One region of the Paenibacillus sp. FSL R7-0313 genome, then DNA from elsewhere that is predicted to be linked to it. Evidence: a T-box and tRNA genes for the amino acid it is inferred to sense, from the RefSeq annotation. Region 1 holds a T-box; the other regions hold tRNA genes.
The links. A T-box is a leader RNA that pairs with one kind of tRNA and senses whether it is charged. The one in region 1 lies ahead of leuS (leucine--tRNA ligase), so its partner is inferred to be a tRNA-Leu.

Region 1 (4,309 bases):
TACCAAGTGGATGAAGCCTGTACACGAATCACATCCGACTTCTCCAGCTGCGGACCTGCATTCATATCGTTCTTTTTGGAACAGTGGATCGAAAGTGCGGTGAAGCTGACAGGCATCAAAAGGGCAGATGCCTGCGCTCTGGCTGGCGAAATGCTCCTGGGAACAGGCAAGCTGCTCACCGAAGGAGGATTCACACCGCAAGAGCTTCAAGCTCGTGTCGCTGTACCTGGCGGTATTACCGCTCAGGCACTTGCACTGCTGAAGGTTAGTCTCGACGGTGTTTTCGACAGCCTAATCCACACGACACATGACAAATATGATGAAGATTTGGTAAAGCTGGATGAACTATTCCGAGCCGGTGAGATTAACCGGCAACAATATTAACGAGTTTGCCTGGAACGGCAATGACCTTGCGAATGGTCTTGCCTTCCAGCGCCTGCTTAACAGGTGCCAGCTCCATCGTAAAGTCCTGCATACCCTGTGCATCCAGATCCTTCGCGATCGTAGCACGAGTTACAATTTTACCATTTACCTGAACAACGATTTCTACTTCCGCATCCACTGTCATGGACTCATCATATTCAGGCCAAGCCACGTAAGAGATCCCACCTTCGTGACCCAAACGGCTCCACAGTTCTTCCGCCATATGCGGTGCCAGTGGTGACAACAGCTGCACAAATTTCTCCATCGCTTCACGAGGCAGTGTGTCCGCTTTGTATGCATCGTTGATGAAAATCATCAGCTGGCTGATGGATGTGTTGAAGCGCAGATGTTCCAGATCTTCCGTAACTTTTTTGATCGTTTTGTGAGCAGTCCGTTTGAACTCATCCGTTCCACCGTCCACCGTAATCTTGTCATTGATGGCTCCTGTGTCTTCGTTAATGAAGAGACGCCATACACGTGACAGGAAGCGGTGCATGCCTTCAACCCCGTTTGCATTCCACGGTTTTGTCGCTTCCAATGGTCCCATGAACATCTCGTACAGACGCAATGTATCTGCACCGAATTCATTGACGATTTCATCCGGGTTAATAACATTACCACGGGATTTACTCATTTTCTCATTATTGGTACCCAGGATCATACCTTGGTTCACCAGTTTGTGGAAAGGCTCTTTAGTCTCCACAACACCCAGATCATACAGCACTTTGTGCCAGAAACGAGCGTACAGCAAGTGAAGTACGGCGTGCTCTGCTCCGCCAATGTACAGATCAACTGGCAGCCACTGCTGCTGTTTCTCCTTGGAGATCAGTTCCTTGTCATTGTGCGGATCGATAAAGCGCAGGTAATACCAGCAGCTACCCGCCCATTGTGGCATGGTGTTGGTCTCACGACGTGCCTTCATTCCCGTTTCAGGATCTACCGTATTCACCCACTCCGTAACATTCGCCAGTGGTGATTCTCCAGTACCCGAAGGTTTGATCTGGTCGATATCAGGCAGCAGCAGTGGAAGTTGATCCTCAGGTACTGTCTTCATCGTTCCGTCTTCCAGATGCAGAATCGGGATTGGCTCACCCCAGTAGCGCTGACGGCTGAACAGCCAATCACGCAGACGGTAGGTTACTTTCCCTTGTCCTTTGCCGTTCTCTTCCAGCCAAGCAATCATCTTGGCAACCGCTTCTTCATTGTTCAGTCCGTTCAGGAAATCGGAATTCACATGCGCGCCATCACCGGAATATGCCTCTTGTGTAACGTCTCCACCTTGAATAACCTCAATGATATCCAGACCGAACTGCTTCGCAAATTCCCAGTCACGTGCATCATGACCCGGAACAGCCATAACCGCACCCGTACCGTAACCTGCAAGAACGTAATCAGCAATCCAGATAGGCAGTTTTGCACCATTAACGGGATTGATTGCATAAGCCCCAGTGAATACACCTGTTTTGTCTTTGGCCAAATCTGTACGTTCCAGATCACTCTTACGAGAAGCCTGCTCCTGATAAGCCTGAATCGCTTCACGTTGGTCATCGGTTGTAATTGCTTCTACCAATTCATGTTCCGGAGCAAGTACTGCAAAGCTCGCACCGAACAATGTGTCCGCACGGGTAGTGAAAACCTTAATAACTTCCTCGCGACCTTCAATGGCAAATACCACTTCTGCACCTGTTGATTTACCGATCCAGTTACGTTGCATATCCTTGATGCTTTCAGACCAATCCAGCTCTTCCAGGTCTTCCAACAGACGCTCTGCATACTCGGTAATTCTCAGGACCCACTGACGCATCGGTTTACGTACTACCGGATGTCCACCACGTTCACTCTTGCCATCAATAACCTCTTCATTAGCCAGTACCGTTCCAAGCGCTTCGCACCAGTTAACTGCGACTTCATCCACATAAGCGAGGCCCTTATTGTACAACTGGATAAAGATCCATTGTGTCCATTTATAATACTCAGGGTCCGTTGTGCTGATCTCACGATCCCAGTCATAGGAGAAACCGAGCGATTTGATCTGGCGACGGAAATTGTCGATATTACGGAATGTAATATCTCGTGGATGTTCACCTGTATCCAGTGCATGCTGCTCAGCAGGCAGACCGAAAGCATCCCAACCCATTGGGTGCAATACGTTGTAACCGCGCATGCGTTTGTAACGGGAAACGATATCCGTTGCCGTATATCCTTCCGGGTGACCTACGTGCAGACCTGAACCGGATGGATACGGGAACATATCCAGTGCATAAAATTTCGGCTTAGCAGGGTCCTCACCCGTTTTAAATGTTTTATTTGCATCCCAGTATTGCTGCCAACTTTTTTCCATGACTTGTGGCTGATAGCCGTGTTTCGGCTGGTTATTCTCACTCATCTATTGTTCCTCCTTCAGGTTATTCGCATTTTAATTTTAATTGCAACAAAAAAACCTCAGCATCCCGTAGCGTTTGCAGCGCTAGGGACGAGAGGTTGAATTCCCGTGGTACCACCCTAGTTAGCGGACGAACGTGCTTCGTCATCCACTCCCTTTGGACCTGTAACGGCGGTTAACCGATGCGGATTTCCATTCCTGATCCATGCTTTATACAAGCAAGTTGAACAGAATGGTGTAATCACCGCATTTCTCCAAGGCGAGTTCGCAAATTACTGTCAACCGGCTTGCACCAACCGCCGGCTCTCTGTTATGTACAGGAATTACTACTAATCCTTATCATCGAAATATGTATACAATATCGGGACCATTATATAAAAAAGCACGCCCAAAGTCAATATTACACGTGATAATCACCCTTTTAAGCCACAGGGTTCGTACCGTTCAATAACACTCGTTTCTGTTCAAGATAAACGAAAACGCTCGATGCCTTCCTCCAGGTTATGAATGGTCCAATTCACATGTTCCTGATTATCATATTGACGATAAGCGCACTCTATGCGCAGCACCAGATCAAAGTACAAGTCATACAGACTTCTTCTTTTCAGCTCACTTTCAGTTGTAATCGCATGCCCATACCCTTTCACAAAACCAGGTGTATAGTTAAAATGACTAAAATAATGCTCCATCAGAGGGTCTGCCCACAGTGAACGTTCAAAATCAATCAACGCTGTGATGTGACCTTTGTCTACTAGAACATTGCCATCCCACAGATCCCAACTGACCAGAACAGGTTCTTTTACATCGTCCAGCACATCCGATTTTTCTTCAATCAAACGTCTCAACTCAGAGTAATCGATCGAAAATGTAATTCCGGCTTCTTCACCATCGGTAAGAATGTCATCCATCAAATTCATAAATGCTTCTTTCCATGTGGAATAACGCTGTTTTTGCTCCGAGAAATATCCAAACTGCTCGCCCTTGATTTCATTAATTCGACGATTGTAACGCCCCAGTTGTTGTTCAATGGCTTCCTGCTCTTCCGCAGTATACTGATCCTTGACCTGATTATAGGGTGTTCCGGACATGTACTCCATGATAAAATAACGGGCTGAAGCCATAGTTAACGAATCATCATACACCAGTACTTGAGGTACGGGAACATCCTGCAGCTCGCTGATGAGACGCAGTGCCTCAACCTCAGCAATCATCAGATCCTGTTCACAGCGCATCAGATTTGTCGAAGCCGACGGTGCAATTTTGAGTACCACTCGCTGTGCGTCACTGAGTGTAATGAGATATGCATGATTGGCCCAGCCATCCACCATTTCCTTGTACTCCTGTATACTTGCAGAGAAATGCTGCTCTATTATGGCATTCAACTGTTCTGACGAAAGTCTTGTTTTATATGTACTTTCCACTTCTACACCTCACCTCAACATTTGATTTATTTCCTCAGAAAACGCTTTCTATCCGACTATTATCGCCTCCTTTACTTTAACT
Region 2 (4,309 bases), 180 kb from region 1:
CAGGACAGCCGGGCGGTCTCGGCTGTTTTTTTTTATTTTTTTGGATTGTTTTACGAACGGGCGTTCTGTTATAATGCAAGTGTTGAATGGGGGAGACACAGCATGAGTAAGAGACGCACAAGAAGAAAACACAAAGGTAAGCAAGGTTTCAAAAAGCAGGTTCTGACGCTGGTAGCGATGCTGCTGGTAGCCCTCTATGCCTGGGCTGGGGGCGAATGGCCGGAGGAGATACCTAATCCATTCGCAGGGACTACTAAGAGTGTAGACCATACCATTACGTTCCCTTCAGAGCGTTATCCCGAAACAGCCAAACATATTAAAGCTGCTATCAAGGCAGGGCATTCGGATGTATGCACCATTGATCGTAATGGAGCCGAAGGCAATCGGGATTTATCACTTAAGGGTGTTCCGGTCAAAAAAGGTAAGGATCGTGACGAGTGGCCCATGGCGATGTGTGCTGAGGGAGGAACAGGTGCAGATATCCAGTACATTACCCCGAAGGATAATCGTGGTGCGGGTTCATGGGTAGGGAATCAGTTAACTACATATCCGGATGGAACACGAGTGAAGTTTGTAGTGAAGTAACAACAGGATATGGGTGGACAGAAACAAGAGTAGTAAGGCCTTTGTTGTGAGGCTAGTGGCAGCGTGGTACAGCATAAGTAGAAGAGAAAAACCAGACGTGCATGCGTCTGGTTTTTTGGTATGATGTGCTGGCATAAATAGATCCAGTTAACGTATCTATACGGGAACTGAGTTTCTAGGATTACAGATCCGACTATACGAGTTGCATTCCGCTTAAATGATGAGACCGGATGCTTAACAGACGCGTAACATGTTCAACCTCATCAAACGGTATCCACAGACTGCCGTGAACCGTACGTAAGGAAAGAATGGATGTATCAGCGGTACGCTCGGGAAATCCAGTTACCGTCTGACCGCTTGTATTACGAACCATGATCTGTTGTTTGCGCCGGATGGCAATTTCTACCTCTTTTTTCATAAGTCATTGCTCCTGATTATGAGATGTTAAATCCATATGTCAATGTTTTCAATGGTTAATTTGTCTTCTTTATCTAGTCTATCAGAACTAGGTATAGATTTCCAGAAGAGAAATCAACATTCTTCTAGGTGATTTGTCTTAGCTGTGGACGATCCGTTTTTGAATGGGGATTACGGGGTTATATTAGGGTAAAAGGAGGGGAACGGAATGACACAATTGATTATTGGGCTGGCCCGTACCGAAAACGAGGCTGTATTGATGCTGAATCAGGTGAAAGAGGAAGGCATCAAGGATAAATATTTGGGGGCGGTGGCGAAGGAACAGATCAATCTGGAGCTGGTGAGCGAAAAGACGGGGCTGCCCAAACCTTTGAAGGGTGCCGGAACAGATGGTGCCTTTGGCGCTCTGAAAGGCATATTGGCTGGTCTGGGGAAGCGAATGGATCAGACGATGTCGATCGGAAATGCAGTGCGTAGGCTCGCTGGTAATGAGATAGGGAGTGAGACCGATGATTTGGTGCTTACACTGACTGAAGCGGGGATCTCGGAGGAGGATGCGCGGTATTACGAAGATTGGCTGTTAAAGGACCATATCTTGGTTATCGTGGAGTGCAGTGAGGAAGAAGCGGCTCGTGTTCGACCTATTTTACTTTTTTAGTTTAATTTAAGGCTGATTTTAGGTTTCTTTAATGTTGGGGAGGTATTCTTATCTCACACCTCCCTTAATATAGATTGGTTTACCGGAAGTCCGGGACCGCAACTCGGACTTTCTAGGCACTGTGAGCTGACGCTTACAGTGCCTGTTTCATTTTTTTTATTATTTTTTATAAAAAGTGTTGCAAAGTTAATTAGTTCATGGTATGATATTTCTTGTCGCCAAGAAATACATAATCCTGCCGGGGTGGCGGAATTGGCAGACGCACAGGACTTAAAATCCTGCGGTAGGTGACTACCGTACCGGTTCGATCCCGGTCCTCGGCATCAGTAGAACAAGGGTTTCAACTCGTTAGAGTTGGAACCCTTGTTTCTTTTTAAGATGGTTTGCAAACGTACTTTTTTTGTACGCTCGGAATGATGCTTGAACCGGCTTCACGGTGAACGATTCTATCTTATTCCTTTAATTCAAGGATTCTGTCACGCTCCATTATCAGTCGCAGGAGTTCTGCTCTAATGACTTCTTTATGACAGGTAAATTTGAGTTTTCGTTGTGGGTGAACGGAACTGTTGTGGACCATCTTCGTAAGTGCTTCTCGAGATTTCTCTGTATCTGATTTCTTCTCCGTTTCCCGTACTCGTCCTTAGGTTCAACAATGATGTACCAGTATTTATTGCGTTTGCATAAGCTGCCTTTCAAGTGCTTGGACCTTCTATGATTTAATTGGATATGAAAAAGACAGGAGTGTGGTTGCCTCTGTCTATTGTGAATCAAGTGAATTGATATTTCCTAACTGACTAGAATTTTGTTCATCGACAAATTAAAAATAATATAGGAAATAATATGGGAATGTGATATATTTCTGGTGTGAATTCATATTTTCATTTAATTTTGGATGGTTTATGAATACTGTGGAGGATGAGATAACATTAGAATATCTTTTTTGTCTTTTTGATGAGATATATACCGATGGTATATTCTGTGTTGATGAATTTGGGGATTTTAAAATGTTCACAGTAGGGAAAATGACTCCTCTGCGTCATTGTATTTTGATTCCGGTTGAGAACATAAATGTATTAGGCAAGCAAGGGGAGATATTAGATACATATTACAAATTTTATGCTTTATAAACAAGAAAACGTATCCTTGAATACGCATTGATCAGAAAATTCCCACGATCAACGATCATGATAAAATTGGCCGGCGGTTTTTTTGCATTCTGAGGGGAAGTTAGGTGCTCAAAGCAGGAGTGTAGAAAACTTTTGCAGATTTCAAGTTCCTGAAATAAGACTCTTTAAGCGAAGGACAATCATTCAAAGAGACTATAGAGATGTTAAATATCTATGATGATCACAGAGTTACATAATGAATCTTTTAAGGGGAACGTAAAAACATGAAAAATATTATCGCTTCTTTGGTGTGGGAAATATCGTTTTTTTTAAGAACAGCGTTTAAAAGACATATTAGAAGTGTTTTATTTAATGGAATTATATTAACAGTTATAGCGAGTTTTATTTATTTATCTAGAAGATTCAGCTTGAGTATTTTAGATAACATGGAATTATTAGATCAGATAACTTTAACTATTTATATACTTACCTTGTACGGGATATTTTTTGCTTTTTTGCAATTCATCCTTACTATTGTTAATAATAGCAAGAATGAATTTTGGGGTGTCAATAAATTAGCTTTTTCATTTTTTAAAAGACGTGTATACTTAGTGACAAATAGTTTTTTGACTAAGTTAATAATTATTATACTTGTTATTCTTCCTATAATGGGTGTTTTAGTTGAAAAGATCGCAATACAACTGAAATTTTATTTTCAATTTGAGGTATACTTACATAATTTATGGCAATTTTGCGTATGTTATTTAATTATTCTTTTTGGATTTTTACTAATTCAATCAATAAGCATGATGTTCATAATTTTTGATATAAGTCTAAATTATGATTATAGAATCAAATATAAAATCAAAGTGGAATTTTTTAGGAAATCGATTTATTATATTAAGAGAGATTCATTTTGGGAATATTTTAAATATAAAGCAAAATTAGTAGATTCAGATCAACTTTTTGATTTCACAAAAGCTATTTTTGAAAAAGTACTTTCAATCCTTACTAAGGATATAAGCAAATGTCGATATAATTCAAAAAGAATGGATAAACGTATTGGATATTTTGTGAGATTTATGAATAATAAATGGAGAAATTTAAATCATTTAACCGTTATCGAAAAACTTAAGCTTCTAGATAATGAAGTTAATATTATTAATACATTTAAAAGATCTTGTATTGAAAACGAAGAAAGATTTAACCAAAGCTTAAAATGGGTTAAAGACGTACTTAGACCTTTTTATGATTTAGCAGCACAAATTGAATCAAGTGACGAAATTAGTGAATTTATGAGAATTTTAAATAAAACTCAATATTTCAATAATATTGATAATACAAGTAATAACTCTTTTAATGACAAGATTTCTTTAAATCAAGTTATATGTTCAATGATGGACTCTATTCACAAAAATATTGAGAACTTTAATAAAGATGAAATACAAAATATGAAGTTTGTTTATTACAATGGCATTGATAAATACCAAAAAGAAATATTTAAATATTCATATAATCATACCTTAGAAAATAACAACAAAAA
Region 3 (4,309 bases), 3.3 Mb from region 1:
ATGCCCAGCTTCCGAGCAGGTATAATGTCGTTATCGATCCGATCGCCGATCATGACGGCTTCCTCCGGTTCACAACCGGCCTGCTTCAAGGCCACAGCGTATAACTCAGGGTCTGGCTTGGACACTCCTTCTTCAGCCGAACACGCCAGAACATCAACATACTTCCGCAAGCCGTAGCTCTCCAGTCTTTCTTCCGTTCCAGGACTCTGATTGGCAATAATGCCAATACGATAATACCGTGACAACTGCTGAAGAACGGAATCCGCTGAAGGAAAAGGACGTTCAAGATCTTTTTGAAATTTCAGCTTGTCCTGAATCTGTTTCTGGTGTCCCTCGTCTTCAACGAATGTGCGAATCGCCACTCTCATAGGCCATTGCTCATATTTTCGGTAACAGTTCGCGAACAGTTCGCGTACCGCCTCAATCTTTACCGGATATCCCAAAGCACAGGCTTCACGGACGAACTGTCCAATAATATCATCAACCGGCTCCCATTCATCCACCAGCGTATCTCCAACATCAAAAAACAACCATTTCAATCCACCTACATCCGGCACGCCAATTCCTCCTTGTAAGCCACAGGTGATTCCTGATCCAAATCTAAAAGTTCGTGTTCAAAAAGTCTTGAACTACCTTTAAAACCATAAAAAAGAAGACTCACCATCATGCATGAGTCTCCTCAAATTTCCGTTTATCGATACATTCAATTATAACAGGCACCTTACACCTGAGCAATCACAAGCTATGGCATTACCCATTGAGGAGAAAGCCAACTTCCCCATTGAGCGAATATACAATCCGGTCTGCGCCCATGCCCCGATAGATGCCCTTAGGATGACTCTGCTCTGTAATGACGCACAGGGATTTCGATGTCCATGAACGGCAGATCTGTAAATAACGACAGGTCAGATTCAGGCTGTTCTCGAAAATAAACACGTTGCCTACGCTGCCCTGCGGCAAAAACCATTTTTGAGCTGCAGCCGTATTCATGCGAATGACATGTTCTACTCCGATTCTACGGAGTCTGCGCTCTTCCCCTGCACTGTTGGTTAGAACGGCAAACGGCATTTTTTTGTACATCAGCAATTTGATAAATTTGCGTCCTGCTTCATTTGGAGCAGTCACTAAGATCATCTCAGTATCCATCATTCGTTCCTCCCTTGGCGTGAAAAGACAACAAAAAAGAAGCGTGGGGGACCAAGGCCTCCCGAACGCTTCTTAAAGAACCCATGGCGAAAACGCCATGAACCAGCGTACGGCTTGTTGCCTCTCCCTTTAACGCTTACGAGGTTAGCTGACGGATTCGGGCGCGAGAGTCGCCCTATTTCCGGCTGTCACCGGAAAATTCACCCCATGAATGCCTACTGTCCTGGACAGCGCATTCTGTTGGTTCCCCCGTTTCCCACTCATCAATGAATGGAAACTCAGCGATTAAAACATCGTTCGTATATCTTAAAATAAGATCGAGCGATATTATCGTTTGTTTCGTTTTTCAGGTACAATTTAGTTTAAATTGAAATTACGTTATGAATCATACACCCGCGCCATGTCGGTGTAAAGTCCGCACAGATCACCGAATCGACAGATTTTCGGCAATACTCACATATAATAGCGCTTACAACAAGGTCATACTCTATCCATCTCTTTAAATCTATCTAATTCTCACTCTGACGAAAATCACTTCGCAATTCATTCACGTATTCTGCACAACTTGCCTGTTTTGGTGCTTTTAACACCATATTAGTTTTGCAATATTTAATTGCAACCAATATAATAGAAGATATAAGAGTAAATAAATGGAGGCGATTTAGATGACAGTCTACGATTACAAAGTGAATACCCTTCGCGGTCAAGAAGTTGAAATGTCCGACTACCGTGACAAAGTGCTCCTGATTGTGAATACGGCAAGCTCATGCGGACTTACCCCTCAATTCAAAGGTCTGCAAGAATTGCAAGACAAGTTCCAGGATGCGCCATTTGAAGTCCTTGGTTTTCCAAGTAACCAGTTTGCACAGGAAAAAGGTTCTTCCGATGATATTGCCGAGTTCTGTCAGATGAATTATGGCGTAAGCTTCCCTATGTTTGAGAAAATTGATGTGAACGGCTCAAGCGCTCACCCTCTCTTCCAGCACCTTAGCACAGAAGCTCCTGGCCTGCTCGGCTCCAAAGCAATCAAATGGAATTTCACCAAATTCCTTGTGGATCAGAACGGACAGGTCATTAAACGGTATGCTCCCAAAACAACACCGGACAAGATTGAAGAAGATATCAAGAACTTGCTGCAAAAATAATACATTGGCCACCCGTAGCCGGAAGGTAGAGCAGCATTGCCCCGGTAATGGATGGCCTTTTTTCTCAACTTTGATGTCAGACTGTTAAAAAAACAAAAAAAAGAAGCTTTCCATTAATGGAAAGCTTCTTCTTAATCGTTCATATGATGCGGTCGAGAGGACTCGAACCTCCACGGGCATACGCCCACTACCCCCTCAAGATAGCGTGTCTGCCATTCCACCACGACCGCATGTCGTAAATAATCGGCAACAGAATTGATTATACCGGGTTCAGAACTAAAAGTAAAGTATTTTTTAATACTTCTTTTACAGCTAGGTATTTTCCACAAAAAACGCATATTCTCGTCATCTTTACCCATGAACTGCATACATTAGATTTGATCCCCTCCTTTCCGGATTGAGCTGATCTTATTGATTCATTTATATCTAGTCCTCCCTGCACTTCGCAGATATTTAACCTTATATGTTATATAAAATAACACAAATATTGAATCCTAGATTTAATCCATTAAATTTCACGGATACTATTGACAAAAAGCGGACATTTATGGGATGATAACTATCATATAATTCGGATTTTTAAACATAAAGCAAACAAAAAGGAATATAAATGTCACTTTAAGTGACATTTAACGAACGCAGGAGGCGAATGATTGTGAACCGTGGGAATAAGCTGCTCGATTATGTCAAACTGCTTGATTCCTCTATTCAGGTTGGAGGGTTCACCCATTCCTTCGGCATGGATATCCATATCAGGGAGGGTACCATTCGTAATGCTGAAGATCTCGAATCATTCATGCGTTGTCAGTTGCATCCGAGCATCGTTCGTCTAGAAGGCATGGCCATCAAAGGCATCTATACCGCAGCAGATCACAAGGATACATGGCGGATAGCTCTAATCGACAAGCTCGTTCATGTTCAGCGAACCCCTGGAGATCTCAGAGAACAAGCTGCCGCCATGGGTAAACGATTGATCAGACTTGCACGCGCTCTGCACCCCTGGATTGAATTCAGCCAGCTCGAACAGATCTTTGCCAAATACGATTCGGTTGGCTGCCTCTCCACTGTTCACGCCTGGATTAACCACCACCTCGACATCCCGGTCGAGGAGGCGGTCCTTGGTTACCTGCATTCAGCCATGAATGCCTGCATAACCGAAGCCTCCAAAGTCATTCCCCTGAACAACGATACAACCAAGGATCTGATGGTCCGCCTGGCCACAGATCTGGAGAATGAATGGAAGACCGTCAGCGCCTCGGCTGCGGATGGACTGGCACAGCCAACCTCGATGTCCATGAAATCATTTTTTCCCAGTTTCCATATGCTTGGAGCTGGACTTCATGCCTACAGGGCCTAATCCTCTTCCTCCTCATACCTGCTCCCCTTTATTCAGACAAACTAAAAAACACGCGGCAACCTCCTTGCCGACGTGTTTTTTGTCATTTTATTTGTTTTATTTACGTATTTACGCCATTTATCATCACAAAATACACTTTTTTCCGTCTTTTTTAATTGTTAGATGACGAATTTACGTATATAATGAAACATACAGCTCGCATTTCTATATATTTTACATGAAGAAAGGGCGGCTGAATACTACATTCTAATCAGGGGTGAACCCTTTTGAACAAGAAAAAACCAGTTACTCCGTTCGGATGGGCCATCAAACGACGGCTAACCGAACTTCAAGTGGACCAGAAGACCTTTTGTGAACAGCATGGCATCCCACCCTATCGTTTATCCAATCTCATTCACGGCACACGCAAAGCAACCCGATTCAGGCACCTGGTCGCTGATATTTTGGATATTCCAGATGAACTGAGATAAGATTTCTGCCAAAGGAGGGTCCTATCCATGAGACATGTTACATCCGATCTGGAGAGGCTGTCGTTCCAGTCCATACGTCACCAACTCATCATCATTGATCACAATTGGATTATCCAAAGTTGTAACCGTGCCTGGCAACAAGGACTCGGTCAATGCTCACCATCCCCGGATACACACAGTAATCATAGACA
Region 4 (4,309 bases), 2.7 Mb from region 1:
CGTGCCACCCCATTTGTAAGGAATACCTGTCATGTTGTTCACTACGGAGTTGATACTGCTTGCCTCTGTGCTTGTTGCCCCGGATGTAAATAATACAGCTGCTCCAAAAATGGAGATAATCAGTTTTTTCAAAATCAATGTTCTCCCTTCGATGCCTACGGAGTTAGCTAAGGGTTCGGTAGAAGGTTCCCTATATTTCCTATGTATAAGAATAATTCACCCAAATTGGTTCCCCCGTTTTCAAACATGAAACTCGGCAATGAATAATTAAGTTTTTGTAACTATTTGAAACTATATTGCATAAATGCGTAATTGTCAAACCCATTTAAAACCCTTCGTAATACCTCAATGTTAGCGGAATTAAGGTTTTTATATGAAAGAAGGGATTAAGTTTGGGTATCATTCATGACAAAAACGTCATTATTGATTCGTTTAAGACGAATTTGGATAAATAAATAGGTTTGTCATGAGTTAAAAGAACTATCCCGTTATGTAGAATTAGAGAGATTATATTCATTAAGTTGCATATATTGACAAAAATCGATTTTTTGCATATTATCTGATTATCCAATCCACATATTGGATTAAAATTGATTTTATTATGCGATAAATACAAATAAAGGAGGTTTGGGGACGCTTATCATAGGTAAAGTAGAAGTGGCAGATTTATAAAAACGAACATAGGAGAGTGTTACATTTGAAAGCGAAGAAAATAATTACTTTTGTCCTGGCATGTACGATGGTGTTCTCAGCAGTTGGAATGGCAGTTCTCCCTGTAGGGACGGTATCTGCTGCGGATGCATCGGGTACTACAGCGAGTATTTCAGATGTTTTGAAGAACCAGCTGCCGGATGGAGGTTGGAGAAAAGATTATAAACAGACAAGTGGAGAGTGGGCGAAGTCCACGATAGACAACAAGGCTACATACTCAGAAATTAGAAGATTGGCGAAGGAATTTAAAAAGACGAATGATCCGCGATACTCCACAGCTGCAATCAAAGGAATTAACTTTTTGATCAACATGCAGTATTCAAACGGCGGATGGCCACAAGTTTACCAAAGCTCTGGATATCACAAGCATATCACTTACAATGATGATGCCATGATTAATGTAATGATCATGTTGGATGAAGTAGCGGCACGCAAAGGTGATTTCTCATTTATCGACAGCACACTTGCTAATCGCAGTAAAAATTCAGTTGCCAAAGGTGTGGAGGCGATTCTGAATACACAAGTCGTTTCAGGTGGTAAGCTGACAGCATGGGGACAACAACATGATTCCAGTTCCCTTAAACCAGCGAGCGCAAGAATCTACGAAGTGCCATCGCTGACAGCTGGAGAGAGTGTAACGATTGTTAAATTTCTGAAAACCAGACCTGCTAACGCTAAAATTACCGCATCCATTAAAGGAGCGGAGGCTTGGTTTAACAAGGTGAAAATTACGGGTTACAAGTATGAAAGAGCTAATGGAGATAGTAAAATTATCGCTGATTCCAAAGCTGCACCGATTTGGGCACGCTTCTATGAGATCGGAACAGATAAACCAATCTTTATTGGTCGTGACGGGGTAGTTAAATACAAATTAAGTGATATTGATAAAGAAAGAAGAGGCGGTTATGCATGGTATGGCAACTGGCCTTCCAAGCTTTAATTTGTAGTTAAAGGTAAAGCCCGAATCGACGTCTGGTTCGGGTTTTATTGTTATTATTTTCAGTGTTGACATGATAGATTCCGCATGATATATTATTTATTGTCGCCGATATTGATGGTGGAGATACAATATGCGGTCGTGGCGGAATTGGCAGACGCGCACGGTTCAGGTCCGTGTGGGCTAACCCCCCGTGGAGGTTCGAGTCCTCTCGACCGCATCTAAAAAAAAGACTCCTTAAGCTAACGCTTAAGGAGTCTTTTTTGCATTTTTTGATATAACACTAACTTTAGACTTGAGTATCCAAGAGGTTAGTGCTTAGCTGCATGTACAGCAAATGTCTTCCATCAGCCCTAAGGAACGTTTATTGCGCTGCGGTAACATTAATGCTGTCAATATTCGGTCCTTCCGATCCGGTGGTAACCACTTTCAATGTATTGGTCCCCGTGTTCATGGGGACCTGTATTGTTTTTTCAACCCAAGTGGACCAGCTTCCCGTAGCCGGAAAGGGCTCGTTGCTGATAACTTTGGTTCCGTTAACAAAAATGTCGAGGTTCCGTGTTCCACTTTCCAGCGCATAACGAAACTTTACGTTTTTGGTACCTGTTGTAGCATTATTAATGCCGTTCCATTGAATGGCTGAACCAGTCATCGCATTGAAGTTAACATACCCGGAGCCAGTGTAACCGGGGTAGATTGTTTCAATGGCAGCTTCCGTAAGTGATGTTCCGGTCTCAGCTTCATACGTAGTGCCACTGCCTGTATTCCCGCCGCTATTTCCGCCAGTAATGTTGGCAACAAATGTTGTTACGCTCTGAGGCGGGAGCTGTGCCGTGAAGGCTCCATTGGATACGGTAAGCGGGGTTCCGCTTGCCAGGTTCCGACTGCTGTCCGTAATCCATGAGGACACAGTGGAGGCATTACCATTCTGCAGAACGAATTTTTGGCTTGTGGCTGAAGTTCCACGGTTAATCGCCACGACGACGACTTTGTTATCACCTTTGTAGGCTGAGACAAAGGTGTTCGTATCCGGATTTTTCGTTGCGTCGACTCGCAGGTAGCCTGGACGCACGAATTTGGAGAAATGAGCCATATTATATCCGCGTTTGCTTATGGTACCGTCCTCTTTCATCGGACCATACTGTCTGCGGATGTACCACCACACATAGGCCTGGAAATCACCTTCTACCATGGCATTGTGCATGTGATAGGAAACGTCCAGTGCTTCAGGCCAGCGGTCTGCTGAGTTGTTGTCACTATTCGGAACGTACACCTCAGTCATCCACAGTTCTTTACCGGCTCCTTTTTGCTTAAAGAGAGGGTAGGCAAAGTTCGAAATTTGGGTTCCGTACGTATGTGCTCCCAGAATGTCCATGTTGGCAAGTGCCTGCGGATCATTCAGGATTGGGTCGGATATGTTCTTTAAGTACTGGAACGATTCAGGCGCCATGACTTTGGTACCTTGAATGGACCCGGCATTTTCTTTCATGAATCGAAGGATCTCTTGTGGAGTCCACCAGGTCCAGTCATGAGCATAATCCGGTTCATTTTGCACAGAAATGGCATACAGATCTACGCCGTTATTTTTCATGTAGGTTACAAAGTCGTTCAGATGTTGCGCATATGCGGCATATTTGTCGTATTTCAAACGTTTGGCATTGGTGTCCCCATTGCGGTTGAATGTTTCAACCATGCTGCTTGGAGGATTCCATGGGGATGCAAATACGATAGCCCCTTTTTCAATAGCCCGTTTGGCTGTGGCAACTTCACGATACCAGTTATTAGAATCTGGATCGACGTAGATCCTGAGAATTGAAAAGCCTAACTGATTCTGGTCATTACCAAATGCAGTTTCACGTTGAGCGGGAGTCAGATCACCAATCCAGGCAGGAAGGTTAATGCCCCCAAAGCCCTTGATCAGTTGTTTTTCTGAGGACAAATTAATGTTGGCATCACTTGCCGCCGAAACTTGTGTAGGACTTAACATGAGGGGCAGAGCTGTTAAGCAGGCCAATAAAACATTGATCGTCTTTTTGAATTTGAATTTCACTACTTTCATCCTCCTCGATAATGGTAAATGGTTACATAGAGAAACCGCGACCAGGAAAACAAACAAGAATAGCGGATTGACTGGCATTTATTTTATGTAAACCCTTTCAAAACCTCCTTCCATAAATCATAGGATAGAAATGAAGCATAGAACCTCTTTCATTTGTTGATTCTACTAAATAATTCCTAAACTGAAAACCTGACAAATTACAGTATTTTTTCTAATTAATCTCTATTTTCTAACTATTCAATGACAGTTCTTGTCTGATTGCAAAAGGAAAACTGGAATGATGGCGGTGTTTGCTTGAAATACAGGTCTCCAATGGCGGGGATATTGTTATTAAGGAAGGCTTTGGCTTACATATTCCTCCCTTCATTATCAAACAATGAGATCACAGAAGTTACGGGGAGGGAATCATGATGAAGGGACAGAGAAAGATTTATCGATTCATTGCAGGTATCATGGCATTTTTGATTGTGTTTTGCGCAGGCATATCGGCAGGAGGGCCTACAGCGGCAGCTTCAGAGTCTACATCGAATCACAAACGGTTAGCGATTATCATCGATGATGTTGGTAATGACATGAAGGGTACGGCAGAGATCTTGGCGATG

Region 2: it encodes a tRNA-Leu, which carries the amino acid that the T-box ahead of leuS (leucine--tRNA ligase) is inferred to sense. The anticodon was not compared.
Region 3: it encodes a tRNA-Leu, which carries the amino acid that the T-box ahead of leuS (leucine--tRNA ligase) is inferred to sense. The anticodon was not compared.
Region 4: it encodes a tRNA-Leu, which carries the amino acid that the T-box ahead of leuS (leucine--tRNA ligase) is inferred to sense. The anticodon was not compared.

The regions. Positions count from the first base shown of each region.
Region 1 is NZ_CP150219.1:3,228,498-3,232,806, reverse strand. It holds gene comER (late competence protein ComER) at 1-384, shown strand, start outside; gene leuS (leucine--tRNA ligase) at 365-2,809, opposite strand; T-box leader at 2,890-3,158, opposite strand; gene NSQ38_RS14110 (aminoglycoside phosphotransferase family protein) at 3,271-4,227, opposite strand.
Region 2 is NZ_CP150219.1:3,407,709-3,412,017, forward strand. It holds gene NSQ38_RS14915 (NucA/NucB deoxyribonuclease domain-containing protein) at 103-585, shown strand; gene NSQ38_RS14920 (hypothetical protein) at 779-1,003, opposite strand; gene NSQ38_RS14925 (hypothetical protein) at 1,211-1,660, shown strand; tRNA gene NSQ38_RS14930 (tRNA-Leu) at 1,898-1,983, shown strand; gene NSQ38_RS14935 (hypothetical protein) at 2,560-2,787, shown strand; gene NSQ38_RS14940 (hypothetical protein) at 3,051-4,309, shown strand, end outside.
Region 3 is NZ_CP150219.1:6,564,653-6,568,961, forward strand. It holds gene NSQ38_RS28805 (HAD family hydrolase) at 1-557, opposite strand, end outside; gene NSQ38_RS28810 (hypothetical protein) at 751-1,149, opposite strand; cyclic di-AMP (ydaO/yuaA leader) riboswitch at 1,265-1,440, opposite strand; gene NSQ38_RS28815 (glutathione peroxidase) at 1,812-2,291, shown strand; tRNA gene NSQ38_RS28820 (tRNA-Leu) at 2,439-2,521, opposite strand; gene NSQ38_RS28825 (urease accessory UreF family protein) at 2,947-3,648, shown strand; gene NSQ38_RS28830 (hypothetical protein) at 3,915-4,118, shown strand; gene NSQ38_RS28835 (hypothetical protein) at 4,146-4,309, shown strand, end outside.
Region 4 is NZ_CP150219.1:5,884,703-5,889,011, reverse strand. It holds gene NSQ38_RS25520 (C40 family peptidase) at 1-132, opposite strand, end outside; cyclic di-AMP (ydaO/yuaA leader) riboswitch at 138-269, opposite strand; gene pelA (pectate lyase) at 689-1,651, shown strand; tRNA gene NSQ38_RS25510 (tRNA-Leu) at 1,784-1,868, shown strand; gene NSQ38_RS25505 (carbohydrate-binding protein) at 2,013-3,698, opposite strand; gene NSQ38_RS25500 (divergent polysaccharide deacetylase family protein) at 4,115-4,309, shown strand, end outside.